Dyadobacter chenhuakuii: one gene and its partner. The protein of the gene in region 1 interacts with the protein of each later gene in a pairwise test. Links are inferred from orthologs where the notes say so. Each region holds a gene or a part of one and is shown on either strand. Other genes may lie near its edges.

What was found.
Region 2: the proteins of NFI80_RS18860 (region 1) and def interact in binary tests that used the Escherichia coli proteins (3 or more experiments, as listed by UniProt). The link is inferred for Dyadobacter chenhuakuii from one-to-one orthologs.

What each region holds. Positions count from the first base shown.
Region 1 is NZ_CP098805.1:4,538,878-4,541,961, forward strand. Bases 51-2,801 are described here. They hold NFI80_RS18860 (aspartate-semialdehyde dehydrogenase), read right to left. Parts: upstream 2,056-2,801; coding sequence 1,045-2,055; downstream 51-1,044. Other genes in these bases: NFI80_RS18855 (NADH-quinone oxidoreductase subunit D), read left to right, coding at 51-907; NFI80_RS18865 (5-formyltetrahydrofolate cyclo-ligase), read right to left, coding at 2,206-2,787. Also shown: more of NFI80_RS18855, read left to right, coding at 1-50; NFI80_RS18870 (NADP-dependent isocitrate dehydrogenase), read left to right, coding at 2,944-3,084.
Region 2 is NZ_CP098805.1:4,160,866-4,164,076, forward strand. Bases 88-2,965 are described here. They hold def (peptide deformylase), read right to left. Parts: upstream 1,880-2,965; coding sequence 1,295-1,879; downstream 88-1,294. Other genes in these bases: gatC (Asp-tRNA(Asn)/Glu-tRNA(Gln) amidotransferase subunit GatC), read left to right, coding at 90-377; NFI80_RS17170 (amidohydrolase), read right to left, coding at 403-1,200; ruvX (Holliday junction resolvase RuvX), read right to left, coding at 1,929-2,342; recJ (single-stranded-DNA-specific exonuclease RecJ), read left to right, coding at 2,462-2,965. Outside these bases: more of recJ, read left to right, coding at 2,966-3,211. UniProt on the Escherichia coli protein: Removes the formyl group from the N-terminal Met of newly synthesized proteins. Requires at least a dipeptide for an efficient rate of reaction. N-terminal L-methionine is a prerequisite for activity but the enzyme has broad specificity at other positions.

The DNA of each region.
Region 1 (3,084 bases):
GATGGGCGTGGAAAGAATGCTCGGCATTGAAAATGATATTCCAAAACGCATTGAATACATCCGCGTAGTGGTTGCAGAGCTCAACCGGCTGGCTTCCCATTTCGTCGCGCTGGGCACTTATGCCATGGACATTGGCGCTTATACGCCTTTCTTGTGGATGATGCGCGACCGCGAGCAGATCCTCCGCTTGCTCGAATGGACCTGCGGCGCGAGAATGCTTTATAATTACATTTGGATCGGAGGCTTGTTTTACGATTTGCCTGTGGGTTTTGAAGAACGCTGCCTTGAATTTGTAAAATATCTGAAACCCAAGCTGACGGAGTTGCAGCAGCTTGTGGTTGATAACAAAATTTTCATCCAGCGCACAGCAAATGTGGGCGTATTGCCCTTGCCGGTTGCCATTAATTACGGCTGCACGGGCCCAATGCTCCGCGGTTCCGGATTGCGTTACGATTTGAGAAAAGTAGACGGCTATTCCGTTTATCCCGAGCTGGATTTTGAGATACCCATCGGCACAGGCGCCATGGGCACAACCGGTGATTGCTGGGACCGGACGTGGGTGCGTGTGATAGAATGCTGGGAATCAGTGAAGTTAATAGAGCAAAGCCTCGAACAACTTACGGGAGACTACAAGCGAACCCGCGATTTCGATCCGCAGGCCGTCGTTCCCAAGAAAATCCGCCCCAAGGCAATGGATTTCTACGTCCGTGGCGAAAGTCCGAAAGGCGAGCTAGGCTTCTTTTTCCGTTCCGACGGCCGTTCCGACGTTCCGTTTCGTTGCAGGGCCAGGTCATGCTGTTTTCACAACCTTTCTGTGATCGGAGAAATTACAAAAGGGTCGTTACTAGCGGACCTGGTGGCCGTGATCGGGTCTATTGACGTGGTAATGGGAGAAGTGGATCGATAACATGGTGCTTGGCCCCAAACCCCTAAAGGGGCTTGCTTCTTACTAGTAAACTGCAAAGTCCCCTTTAGGGGATTTAGGGGCAAAAAAGAAGCCGCCTTTCAGCAGCTCCTTTCTTTCTCTCTTATTTTGTTCTAAACTTAAACAGCCTGCGCAACGCCTACCAAATCATGCTTGGCTAAAAACTCCGCAATCTGAACCGTGTTAGTCGCTGCTCCTTTGCGAAGGTTATCTGCTACAATCCACAGGTTCAATGTTTTAGGCTGAGATTCGTCGCGGCGGATGCGGCCTACGAATGTTTCGTCCTTGCCGTGTGCTGTTAATGGCATTGGATAAAGCGCGTTTTTAGGATCATCCTGCAAAATCACGCCTTCCGCCTCGCTCAGGATCTGACGCACTTCATCCAGATCAAATTCATTTTCAAATTCAATGTTAACCGCCTCAGAGTGACCACCGATCGTTGGGATACGAACCGTTGTTGCAGTTACTGCAATGCTGTCGTCGCCCATGATTTTCTTCGTTTCGTTGGTCATTTTCATTTCTTCCTTTGTATAGCCGTTATCCAAAAACACGTCGATATGCGGCAATACATTCAGGTCGATCTGGTGCGGATATACTTTTCCGCGGCTGTGATCGCCGGCGCGCTCCGAGAAAAGCTGATCAACGGCCGCCTTACCCGTTCCCGTTACAGACTGGTAAGTAGAAACCACCACGCGTTTGATCTTATATTTTTGGTGCAAAGGATTCAAAACCACCACCATTTGAATGGTTGAGCAGTTTGGGTTTGCAATAATTTTGTCTTCTTTGGTCAATTCGCCTGCATTGATTTCAGGAACAACCAGTTTTTTGGTCGGGTCCATTCTCCATGCTGAGGAATTATCGATAACTGTAATTCCCGCCTCTGCGAATCTTGGTGCAAGCTCTAATGACGTGCTGCCACCAGCCGAAAATATCGCTATTTCAGGTTTGGCTGCAATCGCGTCCTCAAATCCGATCACCTTTATCTGTTTACCCTTGAATGTAACTTCCTTACCAACAGATCTTTCTGATGCAACGGCTAATAATTCCGTCACCGGGAAATTACGCTCTTCGAGCACTTTGAGGATTTCGCCGCCTACCAAACCGGTAGCGCCTACTACTGCGATTTTCATTCTAGCATTAAGATAAAAAGTGGATAGAAATTTGATCCCTTTCAGCTGCCTGAGCAATTGAAAAGTGCCGCAAATTTACGAGGAAATTTAGAATGAATGTGGATTTTTACATTTTATGCGCTGAATTTCAGCCACGAAAACGAAAATCAGTTACCAAGTCCAGATTTTTTCAGGCGTTATGCTGGCATTCATCGGCATGTCGTAAGGATCAATGTCATCGATTTTAGAAACCGGCTCAAAAAAGGAAAGGCCTGTTTTAACAATGTCAGGACGACATTTAGCCAGAAAACGGTCATAATAACCGCCGCCATAACCCACCCGGTAACCCCGCTCGTCGAAAGCCAGCAGCGGAATGTAAACCCGATCAATTTCCTCAGCATTGACGCGTATGGAAGTCGCAGGATCCGGCTCCGGAATGCCCCATGGATTTGTGATCAGCTTTGTGTTTTTATCCAAAAGATAATGTTCCATTTCCTTGGTGCCCGGAATGACGTAAGGCGCAACGATCCGGATTTGAGAAAATGAAGCTTGTAATTGATTGACTATCTGCCAGGTATTAATCTCATTTTTAATGATTTGGGGCAAAAAAAGATGAATCGTTTCCGGTCCTTGTAATGTAAGTGCTGCAAACAGATTCTGGCAGATCAGATTATTTTTGACCAAAATGTCATCTTCCGTCAGCGACATTCTTTTGGAAAGGAAATCTTTACGCAACGCGGCTTTGTCCATCATTTGTTGGTTTTTTTGCACCTGGCAATATCGAAATTTAGCGGAATGCATTCAAAGTTAACCGCCTAACAATGTTCTCCTTTTTTCGCCTTTTTACGCTATTGTTTGTACTTTCACGCTCGCATTTTAAATTCTTTAACCATAGTTTATAAACAAGACATGAGCAAAATTAAAGTTGCAAATCCCGTAGTGGAGCTTGACGGAGACGAAATGACCAGAATTATCTGGAAATTTATTAAGGAAAAACTTATTCTACCATATCTGGATCTGGATATCAAATATTACGATTTGGGCGTGGAA
Region 2 (3,211 bases), 380 kb from region 1 along the record:
TTGTCACCACGGAAAACAGAATCGCAAAAATCAGGTAATTTTGACATCCGTTTCAGTCCCCGACGGTAACTTAACAAATTCATAACATCATGAAAATTGACAAGGAGTCTCTTAAAAAAATAGCCCACCTGGCCCGTTTGGAGATAAAACCAGAGGAAGAAGAAGGCATTTTAAAGAGTATGGACTCGGTATTGACGTGGATGGAGCAGCTGGACGAGGTGGATACTGATGGCGTTGAACCTCTGACTCATATCCTTAGCGAAGTGAACAACTGGCGCGAAGATGTGGGCGTGAACACGATGACGAGGGAAGATGCACTTGCAAATGCACCGGCAAAAAATGCTTCCTATATAATGGTCCCGAAGGTGATTGAGTAACTTATAGGACACTTTGTCCGTGTGCTCACCAATTTATCTGAAAATCGTCGGCATCATTCAATGCTGGGAAAGCGACCCGGTACGCATCAAGATCACCTTTATGGAAAGTGACGATCTTTTCCGTTTCTGCATTGGCCAGCATACTCAGCGGCTCCCCAAGATAATCGAGCGCAACCGAATCTCCCTGGTAAGTTAGCCCATTTGCATCCGAGCCAACGCGGTTCACGCCTACCACATAGCTTTGGTTTTCAATAGCCCGGGCTTTTAACAAAGTATTCCAGGCATGCGCACGCCTGGCCGGCCAATTCGCTACATATATAAGGATGTCATAAGGATCGGAAGCACTGTTACGGCTCCAAACGGGAAACCGGAGATCGTAGCAAACCAATGGGCAAACCTTCCAGCCCTTGTAATTAATGATCAGCCTGGATTTCCCGGGTGTATAGGTAAGGTGCTCATTTCCAAAACTGAAAAGATGCTTCTTATCATTAAATACATAGGAACCATCGGGAGCAACGCACATTAACCGATTGTAGAACCTCCCTTCTTCCTTTACAGCAAAGCTCCCGATGACAAGCGCGTTCGCTTGTGCAGCCATTTGCTTCATCCAGCGCGTGGTGGTGAAATTCATGGGTTCGGCCGCTGCGGTGTTCATTGTGAAACCCGAGTTGAACATTTCCGGAAGCACAATGATATCCACCGGACCCGACAGCGTCGCTATTTTTTCTTCAAGCGTTGCCAGGTTAGCAGTCGTGTTTTCCCAAAACAGGTCGGTTTGAATTAAAGCGACCGACAATGTTTCCGTAGACTGTTCTGCTATCATGGTGGATGCTTTAATGAGTGAATGAGTGAATGAGTAAGTGAGTGGGCAATGACTTCATTGCTATTGTTTTATTCACTCATTCACTCATTAAAAATTATCTCCGCCCCGGAAAACGCATGCGGTAATCTGAGTCTACATTGCCTTTTGTAATGTCCGCGAGTTTCCTTTTGATTAATTGCTTTTTCAATGTTGGCAGGTAATCGACGAAAAGTTTGCCTAACAAATGATCATATTCATGCTGAATGATCCTGGCGGCCATTCCGGTATATTCTTCGGTATACTCATTCCAATCCGTATCGCGGTAACGGATTTTCACGCGCTCGGGGCGGTATACATCGCCACGGATCCCCGGAATGCTCAGACAGCCTTCTTCAAATGCCCATTCTTTACCATCCTCTTCCAGGATTTCAGGGTTGATGAATGTTTTTTTGAAATCAGCCAATGAAAGATCCGGTTCATCGTCGTCGTCATCGTCTTTTTCACTGAACGGCGTTGCGTCCACCACAAAAACACGGATATTCATGCCGATCTGCGGCGCTGCCAGCCCTACCCCATTTGCACCATGCATGGTCTCAAACATATCTTCTGAAAGTTTTTTCAGATCAAGCTGGTCTTTTTCAATGAATTGGGTTGGTTTTCTCAGGATAGGATCTCCGTATGCTACGATGGGATAAATCATTGTAATGCGACTTTATTCGTTGTAATATAATGTAACCTGTAAATGCCGCTCACCTTTTACTTTCCATATAAGACTGGAGAATGATCGTGGCGCTTATTTTATCAATGTTGCCCTTTTCCCGTCGGTCGCTCTTTTTGGAGCCGGACGCAATCATGGATTGCAGGGCCATAGACGACGTGAACCTTTCGTCGTGTGCGTGTACAGGAATGTCCGGAAATGTTTTTTTCAGGATTTTAATAAATGCGGTTACTCTTGCCGCATTCTCACTTTCCGTATTATCAAGCCTTTTCGGCATTCCTACTATAAATGCTTCGATTGGTTCACTGGCTGCGTATTTCTTTAAAAACTCCGTTAAGTCATGCGTCCTGACCGTATCAAGGGCAGTGGCAATGATCTGCAAAGGATCTGTAACAGCAATACCGGTGCGTTTGGCACCATAATCAATCGCCAGAAGACGCGGCATTTATCTTAAAGAATGTTAATTGCTTGCAAAGATAAGACCTTTCAATTAGCTTTTCCTGATAGTGCGGGCTCAATATAGATTTTGATACACGCATCACAGAATCCGATTATCTTTGTTTCATGATTGAAAAGCGCTGGATACACAACCCTGAATTTACTTCTGAACAAACACACATTGTCCTGGAACTGGCCGAATCGTTAAAAGTAAGCCCGTCGCTGGCTACCCTTTTGGTACAACGCGGCATCCTTGATTTTGAGCAATCCCGAAACTTTTTCCGCCCCGACCTTGCGCATTTACATGATCCGTTTTTAATGCAGGACATGTATGCAGCCGTCAGCAGGCTGAATGATGCGATCAGAAATGGTGAAAAAATATTGGTTTACGGAGATTATGATGTGGACGGCACCACTTCCGTCGCATTGTTCTACGGTTTTTTGAAAAAAATATATCCAAATCTCGACTATTACATTCCCGACCGTTACGAAGAAGGCTACGGCGTTTCGTGGCAAAGCATTGACTGGGCGCACGCAAACGGTTTTTCACTCATTGTAACACTGGATTGCGGTGTAAAATCGGTTGATAAAGTTACTGCTGCCAAAGAAAGAGGCATCGACTTCATTATATGTGATCACCACCGGCCCGGTTCTGAGCTGCCGCCGGCAGTTGCTGTCCTCGACCCAAAAAGAGATGATTGCGCATATCCTTATAAAGAACTCACAGGCTGCGGCGTTGGATTTAAACTGCTGCAAGCCTTCTGTATAGACAATGAAATAGACCCGGCGGGTTTGTTCGATCATCTGGACCTGCTGGTGATCAGCATTGCTTCGGACATTGTGCCTATTACGGGTGAAAACCGGATTTTGGCATAT